One region of the Streptomyces sp. JNUCC 63 genome, then DNA from elsewhere that is predicted to be linked to it. Evidence: predicted binding sites of a transcription regulator. Region 1 holds the regulator's gene; each other region holds the start of a gene.
What was found. Region 1 encodes HspR, which represses chaperone genes until heat shock. Its sites were predicted from a motif close to TTGAGNNNNNNNNNCTCAA; they were not measured.
Positions count from the first base shown of each region.

Region 1 (6,109 bases):
TGGTCGACGCCGAGATCGTCGACGACGAGCGCAAGGACGGTGCCGCGTGACGGAGAAGTCCCCCGGCTTCGAGGAGCACCAGCCGCAGCCTCCACCGCAGCAGCCCGACGACACCCCCGGCACCACGCCCGAGGAGACCGAGTCGCAGGCCGCCGCCCAGGACAAGGACGCGGATCAGACCGCGGAGGCGGCCCCGGCGGCCGGGCTGACGGCCCAGCTGGACCAGGTGCGTACGGCGCTGAGCGAGCGCACGGCGGACCTCCAGCGGCTGCAGGCCGAGTACCAGAACTACCGGCGCCGGGTCGAGCGCGACCGGATCGCGGTGCGGGAGATCGCCGTGGTGAATCTCCTGTCCGAGCTCCTGCCCGTGCTCGACGACATCGGCCGCGCGCGGGACCACGGCGAACTGGTGGGCGGTTTCAAGTCCGTCGCCGAGTCGCTGGAGACCGTGGTGGCGAAGATGGGGCTGCAGCAGTACGGCAAGGAGGGCGAGCCCTTCGACCCGACGATCCACGAGGCCCTGATGCACTCCTACGCACCGGACGTCACCGAGACGACGTGCGTGGCGATTCTGCAGCCCGGGTACCGGATCGGCGAGCGCACCATCCGCCCCGCGCGGGTGGCCGTGGCCGAGCCCCAGCCGGGCGCGCAGACGGTCAAGCCGGCCGAGGAGTCCGGTACGGCCCAGGCCGCCGAGCAGGGCGAGGACAAGGAGAACGGTGGCCCGGAGGAGGGCTGACGTAACAGCGGACGACGCACGAGAGGAGGGACGTCGGGGATGAGCACCAAGGACTTCATCGAGAAGGACTACTACAAGGTCCTCGGCGTCCCCAAGGACGCCACCGAGGCGGAGATCAAGAAGGCGTACCGGAAGCTCGCCCGCGAGTTCCACCCGGACGCCAACAAGGGCAACGCCAGGGCCGAGGAGCGCTTCAAGGAGATCTCCGAGGCGAACGACGTGCTCGGCGACCCCAAGAAGCGCAAGGAGTACGACGAGGCCCGCGCCCTGTTCGGCAACGGCGGCTTCCGCCCCGGGCCGGGCGCCGGCGGCGGCTCCTTCAACTTCGACCTGGGCGACCTCTTCGGCGGGGGCGCCCAGGGCGGCGGGAGCGGCGGCTTCGGCGGCGGCCTCGGGGACGTCTTCGGGGGCCTGTTCAACCGGGGCGGTGCGGGCACCGGCACGCGCACCCAGCCCAGGCGCGGCCAGGACATCGAGTCCGAGGTCACGCTGAGCTTCACGGAGGCCATCGAGGGCGCCACGGTGCCGCTGCGGATGTCCAGCCAGCAGCCGTGCAAGGCCTGTTCGGGCACCGGCGACAAGAACGGCACACCGCGCGTGTGCCCGACCTGCGTCGGCACCGGGCAGGTGGCGCGCGGCTCGGGCGGCGGCTTCTCGCTGACCGACCCGTGCCCCGACTGCAAGGGCCGCGGGCTGATCGCGGAGAACCCCTGCGACATCTGCACGGGCTCCGGGCGGGCCAAGTCGTCCCGGACGATGCAGGTGCGCATCCCCGCGGGCGTGGGCGACGGGCAGCGCATCCGGCTGCGCGGCAAGGGCGCTCCGGGCGAGCGCGGCGGACCGGCGGGCGACCTGTACGTGGTGGTGCACGTCGGCGAGCACCCGGTGTTCGGCCGCAAGGGCGACAACCTCACCGTCACCGTGCCGGTCACGTATCCCGAGGCGGCTCTCGGCGGCGAGGTCCGGGTGCCCACCCTGGGCGGGCCGCCGGTGACGCTGAAACTGCCCCCCGGTACACCGAACGGCCGTACGATGCGGGCCCGTGGCAAGGGCGCGGTCCGCAAGGACGGCAGCCGCGGCGACCTGTTGGTCACCGTGGAGGTGAGTGTCCCCAAGGACCTGTCGGGGAAGGCTCGTGACGCGCTCGAGGCGTATCGCGAGGCCACCGCCGGCGAGGACCCGCGGGCGGAGCTGTTCGAGGCCGCGAAGGGAGCATGAGATGGACGGCCGCCGTCGCAACCCGTACGAACTGACGGAAGACACACCGGTGTACGTCATTTCGGTGGCCGCCCAGCTGTCCGGACTGCACCCGCAGACGCTCCGTCAGTACGACCGGCTGGGCCTGGTGTCTCCCGACCGCACCGCCGGGCGGGGCCGCCGCTACTCGGCCCGCGACATCGAACTGCTCCGCCAGGTGCAGCAGTTGTCGCAGGACGAGGGCATCAACCTGGCCGGCATCAAGCGGATCATCGAACTGGAGAACCAGGTCACCGCCCTGCAGTCCCGCATCGCGGAGCTGCAGGCGGCCCTGGACGGCGCGGCGGCCACCATGCGGCAGCGCGAGGCCGCCGTACACGCCTCCTACCGCCGGGACCTGGTCCCCTACCAGGAGGTCCAGCAGACCAGCGCGCTGGTGGTGTGGCGCCCGAAGAAGGCCAAGGACTAGAACCGGTCCCCGTACACGCACGGCGGCGGCCCCGACCTCTCGAAGGCCGGGGCCGCCGCCGTAGCCGTGCCCGCCGCGCGGGGGCGGTCGGTCAGAGCCAGTCGGCCCAGATGCCGTACGCCCGTTCCCTCACGACCTGTTCGTTGCCCTCGGGGTCGCTGTAGACCGCTCGGTAGTAGTACAGGTTGAACAGGTCCTCGTGCACTTCGGTGTCCGTGTGGTCGACAGTGACGCCGTCCTCGATCCTGCCGGTGGTGAGCGTGGTCCAGGTGGCGGAGGCGGCGTCCCAGCGCTCCCAGCGGTAGTCGGTCCAGCCGCCGCACGGCATGTCGTTGAGGGCGGTGCCGCAGCGGACGTACAGGCCCGGGTACTGGGCCACGTCGACGGTGGTGCCGCTCCAGCCCGGGGGCCGGGTGTCGGGCAGGGCGACCGTGATGTCGGCCGGGTTCCAGAAGTCGGGGCCGTTGTCCCAGTCGATCATGTCGTAGGCGGCCACCTTGTAGACGTGTTCCCGGCCGTCGTGCAGCGTGGGGCAGAGGACCTCGGTGCGGGCCATGGACGTGCCCCTCGAGCAGTTGCTCCGCCAGACCGTCTCGCCGGTGTCCGGGTCGGGCACGCCCTGCCACACGTCGTAGCCGAGGACGTCGTCGTCGGCCGGCGGGCTCCAGGAGAGGCGCACGCCCATCGGGACGGTCTCGGCCCGCAGACCGACGACCGGGGCGGGGCGCACCGTGTCCTGAGTGGTGGCGGTGACGGGTGCGCTGGGCGCGGAGGTGTGCCCGTAACGGTCGACGGCGACGATCCGGTACTGGTAGGTGGTCTCGGAGGCGCCCGAGGCCTCCAGGCAGGAGGCGTGGACGGCTCCGCCCCAGGCCGCGTAGTCGGGGTCGCGGGAGTCGGGCGTTGTGTACGTCCAGGTGGTCGGCGGCTGGAGGGGGCCGTCGGTGTCGGAGGGCGAGCACTGCTCGATGGTCGTGCTCTCGCCGGTCGCGGGGTTCGTACGGATGATCCGGTAGGCCGGGTGGTGGTCGTTGCCGGCGGACCAGGGGTCGGAGCTGCGCCAGGTCAGCTCCACCCCCTTCTGGTGGGCCTGCGCCCTGAGCATGTACGGCGCGGTCGGCTCGGGCCGGTCGGCCATCCGCAGGGTGATCTCGGCGGGGGCGGAGGCGTTGCCGAGGGCGTCCAGTGAGCGCACCGCGTACCGGTACTCCTCCGCCGGGGCGGTCTGCCGGCGCGGCACCACGTCGGTGCGCGTGGTGGCCGCGGTGTCGCCGAATGCCTCCAGCCAGGTGCCGGTGGCCGGGTCGAGCTGGAAGACCTCGTACCGGGCGGCGTCGGCGTCCGCCTTCCACACCAGGTGCGGGACGCCGGAGCGGTACTCGACACGCGCGCCGACCGGGACCGCCGGCGGTACGGTGTCGAAGAGTTTGAAGGTCGTGGCGGCGGAGTACGCCGACCAGTTGCCGGCCGCGTCGCGGGCCCGCCCACGGTAGGTCGCCGTCGAGCCGTCGGCGGGCTGCCCGCGGTCGCAGAAGGGGCCCCTGGTGCCGGTGTAGACGGTCGTCCAGGCGCCGGTCGCGGGGTTCCGGCGCTGCGCCTCGTACCGCACGATGTCGGCGGCGTTGGCGAGGGTCGTGACGAGTTCGGGGCCGGCGACCCTGTCGTCGTCGGCGCAGATGTCCAGTTCGAGGAACGGGGCGGCGGGCGGTGTCCTGTCGACGGTGGTGACGGGCCGGTCGGCGCTGCCCGCGGACTCGTTGCCGGCCTTGTCGCGGGCGCGGACCTCGTAGTAGAAGACCTGGCCCGTGGGCGGCGGGGTGTCCGTGGCGGAGGTGGCCGTGGTGGTGGCCAGGCGCGTCCAGCTGCTGCTGCCCTTCGGGCGCCGGTACAGGCGGTACCCGGAGAGGTCCATCTCCTTGTTCTTGGCCCAGGTCACCCTGGCCTTGCGGGTGTTCTTGTCGTACGACACGGAGACGCCCGTCGGTGCGAGCGGCCTGACCTTGTCGACGCTCGCCGAAGTCCGCGGCGCGTAACCGAACTTGACGTTGGCCCGCCCCGTCCAGTTGACGTAGTCGACGCGCAGCGTGTGGGTGCCGGACGGGATCGTGACGTTGACGGTCCTGCTGACCGTCGAGGACACGTTCTTCCACAGGTCGACCTTGCGCTTGCCGTCCAGGTAGACCCGCACGCCGTCCTGCGCGGCGACGCTGAACGCGAACGGCCCGCCCGATCCGAAGTTCCGTGACACGGTCCAGCGCACACCGAAGTTGTCCCTGGGGAGGCCGGCGGCCGGGGCGCCGGTGCCCCAGTTCTCGTTGATCGCGCTGTCGCAGCCGGTCTTCTTCGGCGCGCCGGAGAACGTCGTGTTCGCGTAGAACTGCCGCTTGTAGACGGGCGAGGCGCAGGTGGTGGCCGCGGAGGCCGGGGCGGTGGCCGAGAGCAGACCGCAGGCAGCGGTGAGGACGAGGGCCGTGGCCGTCGTGCGTCTGGCTGGGTTCATTCGATCCTCTGAACGGAATGGGAATGGCGGAGCGAGGCTCCCGTGATCATGACTCGCGAGGCGGGGAGTTGGTTGTACGGATCTTCGCCCGGCGGTGAACTGCAGCCCGGTGAAGAGTCCGTAAAGAGCGTTTGGAGGAGATTCCGCAAGGCTGCGCAAGGTCTTCACGGCGGCAGCGGAGCGTGGTGTTGTCATCTCGTTAAGTGGTTCCGCTTGACTCCGATGGTCGCCTCCGCGTTGGCTTTTCAGTCACCTGGGTCGCAATGCTGCGCCCTCGTCCGGAAGGCACCAGAAGTGAGCACCTCGATGCGTCGTATCGTCATAGCCGTGGCCGCGCCCGCGCTGACCTTCTCGCTGGCCTCCTGCGGGGCGCTCGGCGGATCAGGAGCCGGCGCCGACGCGAGTCCGACCAAGGGCAACGACGTGACGGTGGGTCTGCTGCTGCCGGAGACCGCCAACACGCGGTACGACAAGTTCGACCACCCCATCATCAAGAACAAGGTCGCCGCGCTGACCCGGGGCCAGGGCAGGGTCGAGTACGCCAACGCGGAGGCGGACGCCGGCAAGCAGGCCGGCCAGATGCAGAAGATGATCGACGACAAGGTCGACATCATCCTGCTCGACGCCGTCGACTCGCACGAGATCGCCGGCATGGTGAAGAAGGCCAAGGACGCCGGCATCCCGGTCATCGCCTACGACCGGCTCGCCGAGGGACCGATCGACGCGTACATCTCCTTCGACAACGAACTGGTCGGCGAGGTGCAGGGCCGTTCCCTGCTGGAGGCGATGGGCTCCGGGACCGACAGCTCCACCAAGATCGTCATGATGAACGGCTCGCCCACCGACCCGAACGCCAAGCAGTTCAAGGAGGGCGCGATCGCCCAGCTCACCGGGAAGGTGACGATCGCCAAGTCCTACGACACCAAGGACTGGAAGCCGGAGAACGCCCTGGCGAACATGAACCAGGCGATCAGCGCGATCGGCAAGAGCAACATCCGCGGCGTCTACGCCGCCAACGACGGCATGGCGGGCGCCGTCATCAAGTCCCTCAAGGCGGCGGGCGTCACCGACGTGCCGGTCACCGGCCAGGACGCCGAACTCGACGCCGTGCAGCGGATCGTCTCCGGCGAGCAGTACATGAGCGTCTACAAGTCCTACCCGGTCGAGGCCGAGACCGCCGCCGAGATGGCCGTGGCCAAGGTCC
Region 1 covers NZ_CM135963.1:4,090,166-4,096,274, forward strand. The annotation lists gene dnaK (molecular chaperone DnaK) at 1-50, shown strand, start outside; gene grpE (nucleotide exchange factor GrpE) at 47-739, shown strand; gene dnaJ (molecular chaperone DnaJ) at 779-1,957, shown strand; gene ACX25U_RS18775 (heat shock protein transcriptional repressor HspR) at 1,959-2,405, shown strand; gene ACX25U_RS18780 (PA14 domain-containing protein) at 2,497-4,905, opposite strand; gene ACX25U_RS18785 (sugar ABC transporter substrate-binding protein) at 5,212-6,109, shown strand, end outside.

Region 2 (6,109 bases), 1.5 Mb from region 1:
CCGCGACCGGAACCTCCGGCTCCGCACCGTTCGCGGCCGGCGCGAGGGCCAGCTCCAGGACCTGGCGGACGTCGGTGACGGCGTGGACGTCGAGCTTGTCCAGCACCTCGGCCGGGACGTCGTCCAGGTCGGGTTCGTTGCGCTTGGGGATGATGACGGTGGTCACCCCGGCACGGTGGGCGGCGAGCAGTTTCTGCTTCACGCCGCCGATGGGCAGGACCCGACCGGTCAGCGACACCTCGCCGGTCATCGCCACGCCCGTGCGGACCAGACGACCGGAGAGCAGGGACGCGAGGGCCGTGGTCATCGTGATGCCCGCGCTCGGGCCGTCCTTGGGGACCGCGCCGGCCGGGAAGTGGATGTGCACGCCCCGGTCCTTCAGGTCGCCCACGGGCAGCTCCAGCTCGGCGCCGTGGCTGCGCAGGAAGCTCAGCGCGATCTGCGCGGACTCCTTCATCACGTCGCCCAGCTGACCGGTCAGGGTCAGGCCGGCCGCGCCCGTCTCGGGGTCGGCGAGGGACGCCTCGACGAAGAGGACGTCGCCGCCGGCTCCGGTGACCGCGAGGCCCGTCGCCACGCCCGGGACGGACGTACGGCGCTCGGCCGGGTCCTGGGCCGACTCGGGCACGTGGTGCGGACGGCCGATCAGGGCGCGGAGGTCCGCGTCGGTGACGGTGAACGGCAGCTCCCGCTCGCCCAGTTCGTGCTGGGCCGCGACCTTGCGCAGCAGCCGGGCGACGGACCGCTCCAGGGTGCGCACGCCCGCCTCGCGCGTGTACTCGCCGGCCAGCTTGCGCAGCGCGCCCTCCTCGATCGTGACCTCGTCCGCGCGCAGGCCGGCCCGCTCCAGCTGGCGCGGGAGCAGGTGGTCACGGGCGATGACGACCTTCTCGTCCTCGGTGTAGCCGTCCAGGCGCACCATCTCCATACGGTCGGCGAGGGCCTCCGGGATTGCCTCCAGGACGTTGGCGGTGGCGAGGAAGACGACGTCCGACAGGTCCAGCTCGACCTCCAGGTAGTGGTCCCGGAAGGTGTGGTTCTGGGCCGGGTCGAGGACTTCGAGCAGGGCCGCGGCCGGGTCGCCGCGGAAGTCGGAGCCCACCTTGTCGATCTCGTCCAGCAGGACCACCGGGTTCATGGACCCGGCCTCCTTGATCGCGCGCACGATCCGGCCGGGCAGCGCGCCGACGTACGTACGGCGGTGGCCGCGGATCTCGGCCTCGTCGCGGACGCCGCCGAGGGCGACGCGGACGAACTTGCGGCCCATGGCGTGGGCGACGGACTCGCCGAGACTCGTCTTGCCGACGCCGGGCGGCCCGACGAGCGCGAGGACGGCACCACCGCGCCGGCCGCCGATCACGCCCAGGCCGCGGTCGCTGCGGCGCTTGCGCACGGCCAGGTACTCGGTGATGCGTTCCTTCACGTCCTGAAGGCCGGAGTGCTCGGCGTCGAGCACCGCCTTGGCGCCCTGGATGTCGTAGGCGGAAGCGCTGTCATCGGTTCGCTCGTTCCACGGCATGTCGAGGATCGTGTCGAGCCAGGTGCGGATCCAGGAGCCCTCGGGCGAGGCGTCGGAGGCGCGCTCCAGCTTGTCGACCTCCTTGAGCGCGGCCTCGCGGACCTTCTCGGGCAGGTCGGCTGCCTCGACGCGGGCACGGTAGTCGTCGGACTCCTCGCCCTCCTTCTCGCCGTTCAGCTCGCGCAGCTCCTTGCGGACGGCTTCCAGCTGGCGGCGCAGCAGGAACTCGCGCTGCTGCTTGTCGACGCCCTCCTGGACGTCCTTGGCGATGGACTCGGCGACGTCCTGCTCGGCGAGGTGGTCGCGCAGCTGCCGGGTGGCGAGCTTGAGGCGGGCCACCGGGTCCTCGGTCTCCAGCAGTTCGAGCTTCTGCTCGGTGGTCAGGAACGGCGAGTAGCCGGAGTTGTCGGCGAGTGCGGAAACGTCGTCGATGGCCTGGACGCGGTCCACGACCTGCCAGGCGCCGCGCTTGCGCAGCCAGGCGGTGGCGAGGGCCTTGTACTCCTTGACCAGTTCCGTCACCTGGCCGGGGTAGGGGCCTCCCCCGTTCGAACGGAGTTGAGAACTTGGGGAAGGGTCGGGCACGCTTCCGTCGATCCGCGTCCCCTCGACCCACAGCGCGGCACCCGGCCCGGTGGTCCCGGCACCGATCCGCACGCGGCCGCGGCCGCGGATGAGCGCGCCCGGGTCGCCGTCGGCCAGCCGGCCGACCTGCTCGACCGTGCCCAGGACGCCGGTCCTGGCGTACGTCCCCTCGATGCGCGGCACCAGCAGCACTCTGGGCTTGCCCGGCTCGTCCCGCGCGGCAGCCTGCGCGGCCTCCACCGCGGCCCGCACCTCGGAGTCGCTCAGATCCAGCGGGACCACCATCCCGGGCAGCACGACCTCGTCATCGAGCGGCAGCACGGGCAGGGTGAGCGGTGTGAACGCGGTGGACTCAGCAGCCATGATCTCCCCTTCAGCAGTCAAGTTGAGCTCTGCCGACTCAATGCACGGGGGGCACCGATTGTTCCCCACCTCACGTTCGCTCTGAGCGATCACGCAGGCCACGCTGTGTAGCCGCGGGCAGTCGCGCCTACGTAGCTGCGGGCGGTCGTGCCTCCCCCGGTGCTGAACGCCTGGGGGACCCCTAGAGCGATGGGGGTCCCCCTGCTCGAGCGAAGCCGAGAGCTTGGGGGAGGGCGGGCTGGGGTCCCCCTGCTCGAAGAGCTCGGGGGAGGGTGGGCTGGGGGCCCCTGCTCGAAGAGCTCGGGGGAGGGTGGGCTGGGGTCCCCCTGCTCGAAGAGCTCGGGGGAGGGTGGGCTGGGGTCCCCCTGCTCGAAGAGCTCGGGGGAGGCACCCCGCGAGCGCGGGCAAGCGTACCCACCCCCACAGCGCAGCCCCGGGTGCGAACAAGCTCGTCAGGCGCCCTGCGCACGGCGGGCCCGGTTCCAGCGCCGCACCACCGGCCAGGTGCCCGCTCCGAGGGCCACCGCGACGAGATGGCCGCAGCTTGTCATCGGGTCGGTGAACGCGGCCAGGTCCTCCAGGAGCAGTCCGACGAACACGGCGAGCATCGGCCACCGCAGCCACGGCGTGAGCAGTCCGGACAGGGCACCGACGCCGGCGGCCACGCCGAAGCTGATTCCGTAGTCGAGGCGGTGCAGGGCGCTCTCGGGCAGACGGCCGGCCAGGACGGCGAGCCCGACGGGGATCTCCGTGGCGAGGGTGGCCAGCACATGGCCGAACAGGAAGACGCCCGCCGTGCGCAGACCGCCTATCCGGCGTTCCAGCGCGGTGAGCACCAGCAGGAAGCACAGCGAGTACACCGACACGACCCCGCCCGCGATCCACAGCGCGCTGGCAGGCAGCACCAGCAGGGGCGCCCGCATCAGGTGGGCGACGTCCGTGCTGGAGCTCCGGTGGAGGGAGTCCACCACCGAGGGATCGGCGTACCGCGCGACGAGCGAGGTGAGGGCCAGTACGGCGGTGTACCCGAAGGTGAACGGGGTGCCGGTGGGGCTGGGCAGCAGCCTCCAGGGCCCGGCCGGCGACGAGGCCGGGCCGCAGGCCGTCGCGGTCCGTTCCACGGTGCGGCGCTCCTTCCGTCGCGCCCCGCACTTCGCGTCCCGGGCGCCACTGTCCATGACCGACGCCACGCGCGAGGCGATGCGCAGCAACCTATTGGGTCGCGCCGGGGGTCCGCGCGCGGCGGCCCGCACAGCACACGCGCGCGTGTGTCACCCGTAATTCACGTGGCCGTACCGGCGCGTTGGGGCAGGATGGCCTCATGACCGCCTGGTACGACACTCCCGTGGTGCTGGACCGCCGCGAGGGTCCCTACGGCGAGGTCGTGCTGCGACGGCACGGCGCGCTGCTGCAGATCATCGCCAACGGCTGCTTCCTGATGGACACCTCCGACGGCCGCTCCGAGCGCCTCCTCGTCGACGCGGCGCTCACCGCGCTGGACGCCCGGCGCGAGCCGAGCGTGCTGATCGGCGGCCTGGGCGTCGGTTTCTCCCTCGTACACGCCGCCGCGAACCCCCGCTGGGGACGGATCACCGTCGTCGAGCGGGAGCCCGCGATCGTCGACTGGCACCGCGACGGCCCCCTCGCCGAGCTGACCGCCCAGGCGCTCGCCGACCCGCGCACCGAGATCGTCGAAGCCGATCTGGTCGCGTACGTCAATGAGACATCCGCCACGTTCGACACGCTGTGCCTCGACATCGACAACGGCCCCGACTGGACGGTCACCGAGGGCAACGAGGAGCTGTACCGACCGGCCGGACTGGCAAGCTGCGCAAGGGTGTTGACGCCGGGCGGGGTGCTCGCGGTGTGGTCGGCGAAGCCGTCTCCGGAATTTGAAGGAACCTTGCGGAATGTCGGGTTCCGGCAGGTGCGCACCGAAGAGATCCCCGTTGCCCGGGGCGTTCCCGACGTCGTGCACCTCGGGGTCCGACCTGGATAGCAAAGCCGCGGTGACTCCCCGTAGGGTGCTGACCTGACGCCGATCATTCAAGCGTCAATCGCAACTACGCGCAGTCAACGGATCACCGCACGGATTCCGGAAAGCACACTCAGGGGCGGGCGATGGAGCAGACACACACCGCGCACAACGGCACGACGGCCACTCCGGGCGCTCAGCGCCGGGTGCTGGTGGTCGAGGACGACCAGACCATCCAGGACGCCATCGCCACCCGCCTGCGCGCCGAGGGATTCCTCGTGCAGACCGCGGGCGACGGTCCGGCGGCCGTCGACACCGCCGAGGCCTGGCAGCCCGACCTGCTGATCCTCGACATCATGCTGCCCGGCTTCGACGGCCTGGAGGTCTGCCGCCGGGTGCAGGCCCAGCGCCCGGTGCCGGTGCTGATGCTCACCGCGCGGGACGACGAGACCGACATGCTGGTCGGTCTCGGGGTCGGCGCCGACGACTACATGACCAAGCCGTTCTCGATGCGCGAGCTGGCCGCACGCGTGCACGTGCTGCTGCGCCGCATGGAGCGGGCCGCGCTCGCCGCGGCGACGCCGCGCAGCGGCATCCTGCGCCTGGGCGAACTGGAGATCGACCACGCCCAGCGCCGGGTGCGGGTGCGCAGCGAGGACGTCCACCTCACGCCGACGGAGTTCGACCTCCTGGTGTGCCTGGCGAACACCCCGCGCGCGGTGCTCTCGCGCGAGCAGCTGCTGGCGGAGGTGTGGGACTGGGCGGACGCCTCCGGCACCCGGACCGTGGACAGTCACATCAAGGCGCTGCGCCGGAAGATCGGCGCCGAGCGGATCCGCACGGTGCACGGCGTGGGCTACGCGCTGGAGACGCCGACCCCATGAGCGACGGGCCGGCCGCACGGAGGGATCCGGAGGAGCCCCGGGGTGGCGTACGCCCGTTCTCGATCAAGACCAAGCTGGGCGCGCTGGTCGTCATCTCGGTACTGATCACCACGGGTCTGCTGATGGTCGCCGTGCGCACGGCGACGGAGCTGCGCTTCATCACGGTCTTCTCGATGATCGCCACACTCCTCATCACGCAGTTCGTGGCGCACTCGCTCACCGCGCCGCTGGACGAGATGAACAAGGTGGCCCGCTCCATCTCGCACGGCGACTACACGCGCCGGGTGCGCGAGAACCGCCGGGACGAGCTGGGCGACCTGGCCCAGACGATCAACCGCATGGCCGACGACCTGGAGGCCCAGGACCGCCAGCGCAAGGAGCTGGTGGCGAACGTCTCGCACGAGCTGCGCACACCCATCGCGGGCCTGCGCGCGGTGCTGGAGAACATCGTCGACGGGGTCACCGAGGCCGACCCCGAGACCATGCGTACGGCCCTGAAGCAGACCGAGCGGCTGGGCCGGCTGGTGGAGACGCTGCTGGACCTGTCCCGCCTGGACAACGGCGTGGTCCCGCTGAAGAGGCGCCGGTTCGAGGTGTGGCCCTATCTGTCGGGCGTACTGAAGGAGGCCAACATGGTCGCCTCGGCCCGCGCGGGCATCGCCTCCGGCTCCGGCAGCCACACCCGTACGGACGTGCATCTGCACCTGGACGTCCACCCGTCGGCGCTGACCGCCCACGCGGACCCCGAGCGCATCCACCAGGTCGTCGCCAACCTGATCGACA
Region 2 covers NZ_CM135963.1:2,612,745-2,618,853, forward strand. The annotation lists gene lon (endopeptidase La) at 1-2,467, opposite strand, end outside; gene ACX25U_RS11720 (rhomboid-like protein) at 2,920-3,588, opposite strand; gene ACX25U_RS11725 (spermine/spermidine synthase domain-containing protein) at 3,789-4,466, shown strand; gene ACX25U_RS11730 (response regulator transcription factor) at 4,589-5,326, shown strand; gene ACX25U_RS11735 (HAMP domain-containing sensor histidine kinase) at 5,323-6,109, shown strand, end outside.
Region 2: a site for HspR is predicted at 2,490-2,508, ahead of lon (endopeptidase La). Genes of this name have one in related genera too.

Region 3 (6,109 bases), 2.7 Mb from region 1:
GCCCGTGCCGCGCCGGGCGATGGGGGTCTCCCCAGGCCTTGAGCACCGGGGGAGGACGCACAGCGGAGCCGAGGCGCGCGCCGCCGTACGGGCCGCGCTGCACCGCCCGGTCGAGGAGAGCGGCGAGGACCACCGGCCCTCCCGCCGCCCGGAGCCCGTCGTACTGGCCTCCGGCAACCTCGGTCTGGTCTCCTTCCCCGACGTGCCGCACCGCATGAGCCACGAGGAGATCGACGCCCGCCACCCCGCGCTGCTGCCCACGCTCGCCAACCACCCCGGTATCGGCTTCCTGCTCGTGCGCAGCGAGGAGCACGGCGGCCTCGTACTCGGTGCCCGCGGCGCGCGCATACCGTTGGACGAGCTCGACGCCGACCCCGGCCCGCTCGCCGTCTTCGGGCCCGGCGCCGCCGACGCCGTACGCCGCACCCACTCCTTCCCGCACACCGCCGACATCATGGTCAACTCCTGCTACGACCCCGCCGACGGCGAGGTCCTAGCCTTCGAGGAGCAGATCGGTTCCCACGGCGGCCTCGGCGGCGCCCAGTCCCGCCCCTTCCTGCTGTCGCCGCTCGCGTGCTCGTCGCCGGCCGGGGACGGCGAGGAGCTCGTCGGCGCGGAACACGTCCACCGCGTCCTGCGCCGCTGGCTGTGCGAGGCCGCCGGGGCGGAGGCGCCGCTCACGGAAGAGGCCGCGGAGGCCGAGGAGCGGGCCGCCTGACGAGGAGTGGGCGATTCGCCGGACCGCCCGGCAGGTCGCGGCACGTTCTCCGGGTCCGTGCGCGGCGGATGTGATCGGATGGTGGGTACGGAACCCGGCAACGGGACACTGGGCGAAAGGTAAGGAAGAACCGTGGCAACCACGCGCACCGCTCACACCGTCTGGGAAGGCAACCTGCTCGAGGGCAACGGCGTCGTCACCTTCGACTCCTCCGGCATCGGCCAGCAGCCGGTGTCGTGGCCGTCGCGCGCCGAGCAGCCGAACGGAAAGACCAGCCCCGAGGAGCTGATCGCCGCCGCCCACTCCAGCTGCTTCGCCATGGCGCTGTCGCACGGCCTGGCCGGCGCCGGCACCCCGCCCACCAAGCTCCGGACGAAGGCCGACGTCACCTTCCAGCCGGGCGAGGGCATCACGGGCATCCACCTCAGCGTCGAGGGCACGGTCCCCGGCATCGACAACGACGCGTTCGTCGCCGCCGCCGAGGAGGCGAAGAAGAACTGCCCCGTCAGCCAGGCCCTGACCGGTACGACGATCAGCCTGGACGCGAAGCTCGCCTGACGCGGAGAGGTACGTCGCTCGCCTGACGCGGAGAGGTACGTCCGCTGGTGCCGCATCCCGCCCCCGGGGTGCGGCACCGGCGTTTCCGCGTTCACCTCCGCGGTCGCCGGGTACGCGGCATTGACAACAGCGCACTCAAGTTTTGTGCTGGAGAACAGGAGGCCCTGGCGGAAGGGGACGAAGATGGCACGTGCGGTCGGGATCGATCTCGGGACGACGAACTCGGTGGTGGCCGTCCTGGAGGGCGGCGAGCCCACCGTCGTCGCCAACGCCGAGGGCGCGCGGACCACGCCGTCGGTCGTGGCGTTCGCCAAGAACGGCGAGGTGCTCGTCGGCGAGGTGGCCAAGCGACAGGCGGTGACGAACGTGGAGCGCACCGCCCGCTCCGTCAAGCGCCACATGGGGGACGCGCACTGGCGCTTCCCCGACAAGGGCTCCATCGACGGCACCCGCTACCGGGCGCAGGAGCTGTCCGCGCGGGTCCTGCAGAAGCTGAAGCGGGACGCGGAGGCCTACCTCGGCGAGGACGTCACGGACGCGGTGATCACCGTACCGGCGTACTTCGACGACATCATGCGGCAGGCGACGAAGGAGGCCGGGGAGATCGCCGGCCTGAAGGTCCTCAGGATCATCAACGAGCCGACGGCCGCCGCGCTCGCCTACGGCCTGGACCGGGGCGAGGAACAGACGGTCCTGGTCTTCGACCTCGGCGGCGGCACCTTCGACGTGTCCCTGCTGGAGATCGGCGACGGCGTCATCGAGGTCAAGGCCACCAACGGCGACACCCAGCTCGGCGGCGACGACTGGGACCAGCGGGTCGTCGAGCACCTGGTCAAGCGGTTCAAGGGCCAGTACGGGATCGACCTCGGCAACGACAAGATGGCGCTGCAGCGGCTGCGCGAGGCCGCCGAGAAGGCCAAGATCGAGCTGTCGTCGTCCTCCGAGACGACCATCAACCTGCCCTACATCACCGCTTCCGCCGAGGGTCCGCTGCACATGGACGAGAAGCTGACCCGGGCCCAGTTCCAGGAACTCACCGCCGATCTGCTGGACCGCTGCAAGAAGCCCTTCCACCAGGCGGTCAAGGACGCGGGCATCCAGCTGTCGGCCATCGACCACGTGATCCTCGTCGGCGGCTCCACCCGGATGCCGGCGGTGACCGACCTGGTGCGGGACCTCACCGGCAAGGACCCGCACAAGGGCGTCAACCCCGACGAGGTGGTGGCCGTGGGCGCCGCCCTCCAGGCGGGCGTGCTCCGCGGCGACGTCAAGGACGTACTCCTCCTCGACGTCACCCCGCTGTCCCTGGGCATCGAGACCAAGGGCGGCATCATGACCAAGCTGATCGAGCGCAACACCACGATCCCGACCCGGCGGTCGGAGATCTTCACCACGGCCACCGACAACCAGCCCTCGGTCGGCATCCAGGTCTACCAGGGCGAGCGCGAGATCGCCGCGTACAACAAGAAGCTCGGCGTCTTCGACCTCACCGGACTGCCGCCCGCCCCGCGCGGGGTGCCGCAGATCGAGGTCGCCTTCGACATCGACGCGAACGGAATCATGCACGTCTCCGCGAAGGACCTCGCGACCGGGCGCGAGCAGAAGATGACCGTGACCGGCGGCTCTGCGCTGCCCAAGGAGGACATCGACCGCATGATGCGGGACGCCGAGCAGTACGCCGAGGAGGACCGCAAGCGCCGGGAGGCCGCCGAGACCCGCAACCAGGCCGAGCAGCTCGTCTACCAGACCGAGAACTTCCTCCGCGAGAACGGCGATCGCATCCCGGCCGACACCAAGTCGGAGGTCGAGACGGCCGCCACCGAGGTCAAAACCCTCCTCAACGACAACGCCGACACCCCCGCCCTGCGCACCGCCATCGACAAACTGGCCTCCGTCAGCCAGAAGATGGGCCAGGCCATGTACGCCCAGGCCCAGCAGACGACCTCGGAAGGCACCGAACACCACACCACCCCCCAGGACGAGGAGGGAGTGGTGGACGCGGAAATAGTCGACGACGACCGGAACACCAAGGACGGAGCCGCCTGACGCCACCGGACGCGCCGGGCCCCCGACGCCGACCGGGCGCGGGGCAGCCCGGCGCGGCCTGAACCGGCCTCGTACATGCTTCCGTCGGCCGGGGCGTCGGAGAACACGAGAGACAAGGGCGGTTCAGAACCTCTCCCGGCACTCCCTCAGCAGCTTTTGGGTGCGTTCGGCCGATGCCGCGCACGTCGTCATGCGGTCCAGGACCTCCAGGTGCAGGGAGACCTCCCCGCGCGAGTCCAGGTACAGGGCGCCGCTCAGATACTCCGTGTAGACCAGGTCGGGCAGCTCCGGCTCGGCGAAGCGGAACAGCGAGAACGGCGCGTACGTCCCCGGATGCGGGCCGTCCGCGAACTCGGCGACCTGCACCGTCACCCGGTCCCGCTCGGCGTACTCCAGCAGTTTGTCCAGCTGCTCGCGCATCACCTCGCCCCGGACGCTCACCGGCCGCCGCAGCACCGTCTCGTCGACGACCACCCACAGGTGCGGCGGGTCCGCCCGCTCCAGCAGCCGCTGCCGGGCCATCCGCAGCGCCACATGCCGCTCGACCGCCTCCGGTCCCCGCCGCCCGACCGTCCCGGCCTGAAGCACCGCACGCGCGTAGCCCTCCGTCTGCAGCAGTCCGGGCACGAAGTGCGGCTCGTAGGAGCGGATCAGCCGAGCCGCCCCCTCCAGGCTCACATACAGGCTGAACCACTCCGGCAGCACGTCGTGGTACCGCTGCCACCAGCCCGGCTGGTTGGCCTCCTCGGCCAGCTTCACGAAGCCGGCCGCCTCCTCGGCGCCCACCCCGTACACGGTCAGCAGCATCTGCACGTACGGGATCTTCAGCGCGACCTCGGCCATCTCCATCCGCCGCACGGTCGCGGGCGCCACCCGTAACACCCGCGCGGCCTCCTCACGCCCCAGTCCGGCCGCCTCCCGCAGCTCCTGCAACCGTCTGCCGAGCACCACCTGACCCACGGTGGGCGCGGGCCGCCGCTCACTCACGCCACGCCGCCTCCCCTCAAGCCGCCACCGAATGAAAGTACTTCACCGTAGCCGGATCCGCGGGCAGAAACGTCTCGATCACCGGCTCCACCACTTGGCCGGCGGGGCTGGCGGCGGACGCGGCGGCGCCGGACGGGACAATGGCCGTACGTACGACCGTGGTCAGCGACGGCGGTGTACCGCGCCAGAGTGCGCGGCTGCCTGCTGGGCGGCGCCGTCGGAGACGCCCTCGGCCATCCGGTCGAGTTCAGCTTCCTGGACCGGATCCACGCCACGCACGGCCCACGCGGCGTGACCGGCCCGCTGCCCGGCACGGCGACCACGGCCTGCCCCACGCCTGGGTGGAACAGGTCGAGGGACGCGCCCGTATCGCCGCCCTGGCGGACGACCTCGCCGCCGAATGCGTGGCCGGCTGACCCGCGGACTCTTCCGACCAGGGACGCGGCGGCCCTCCTGTGGCACTCTGAACCCGTACGTGCCCCGTCGGGCCACGCCCAGGAAGGGAACGAGCCATGGCCGTCGAACCGCTGTCGCCCAAGGAGATCGAGGACCGGCTGACCGAACTGCCCGGCTGGTCCTTCGACGGGGACCGCCTCACCCGCTCCTTCCGGCTCGGCTCGCACTTCGCGGCGACGGCGATGGTCGTGCACATCGCCCAGGTGCAGGAGGAGCTCAACCACCACTCCGACCTCACCCTCGGCTACAACACGGTCTCGCTCGGCGTGAACACCCACAGCGCGGGCGGCGCCGTCACCGAGAAGGACTTCGAACTCGCCCGCCGGGTGCAGGACCTCGCCCCGGCACACGGGGCGAGCTGAGCGGCCGCCGGGGCGGGGGCAGCGTGCTGGACTACGACAAGGAAGCCGAGCGCTACGACGCCTCGCGCGGCGGCGAGCCCAGGGCGGCCGCCGCGGCCCAGGCCGTCCTCGGCCTCATACCGCACGGGGCACGGGAACTGCTGGACGTCGGCTGCGGCACCGGCATCGTGACCCGCCGCCTCGCGGCCGCCCGCGCCGGCCTGCGGGTCATCGGCGTCGACCGGGTGGACGCCATGGCCCGGCAGGCCGCGGCCCGCCTGCCCGGCGCCGTCGTGCTCGCCGACAGCCGCCGCCTGCCCTTCCCGGACGGGCGGTTCGACGCCGTCACCAGCGTGTGGCTGCTGCACCTCATACCGAGCGACGAGGGCGTGCGGGCGACCGTCGCCGAGTGCGCCCGGGTGCTCCGGCCCGGCGGGGTGTACGTCACCACGGTCGACAAGGCCGCCGCGCACAACGTCGGCAGCGACATCGACGCCGTCCTCGCCTCCCGGCCCCGCACCCCCGCCCGGGACGCCGAGGACCTGGTCGTCCGGTACGCCGCCGAGCACGGCCTGCTCCCGGCCGGCCGGGACCGCTTCCCGGGCCGCGGCCAGGGCCGCAGCCCCCGCCGCACCATCGCCGACCTGCGGCGCGGCTGGTTCGTCACGCTGCCGCCCGGCGAGCCGCTCGGCGAGGAGTTCGCCGCCCGGCTGGCGGCCCTGCCCGACCAGGACCGCCCCCGCCCGGACCCGGTCTTCACCCTGCGTGCCTTCCGCACACCACCCGACGGCCGAATCCCCTCACTCCACGGCAACTCCCGTACGCGCGACGGCAGCTGAGAGGCGAATCCGTACCTTCCCCAGGAGGTCCCTCCCAGGCGGCACGCCCAGCAACCGAGAGGGGCGCGTGCCAAGTACCTCGGCACGCGCCCCCTTTGGTCAGCCGGCCGTGCAGGTCTGGTCGCCGACCTTGAAGGCCGCCGGTGTGCCGTTCGTCCCCGACC
Region 3 covers NZ_CM135963.1:1,434,120-1,440,228, reverse strand. The annotation lists gene ACX25U_RS06500 (alkaline phosphatase family protein) at 1-718, shown strand, start outside; gene ACX25U_RS06495 (OsmC family protein) at 851-1,276, shown strand; gene dnaK (molecular chaperone DnaK) at 1,460-3,322, shown strand; gene ACX25U_RS06485 (helix-turn-helix domain-containing protein) at 3,446-4,309, opposite strand; partial or broken gene ACX25U_RS06480 (ADP-ribosylglycohydrolase family protein) at 4,484-4,627, shown strand; gene ACX25U_RS06475 (4a-hydroxytetrahydrobiopterin dehydratase) at 4,822-5,127, shown strand; gene ACX25U_RS06470 (class I SAM-dependent methyltransferase) at 5,151-5,945, shown strand; partial or broken gene ACX25U_RS06465 (cellulose binding domain-containing protein) at 6,045-6,109, opposite strand, start outside.
Region 3: a site for HspR is predicted at 1,397-1,415, ahead of dnaK (molecular chaperone DnaK). Genes of this name have one in related genera too.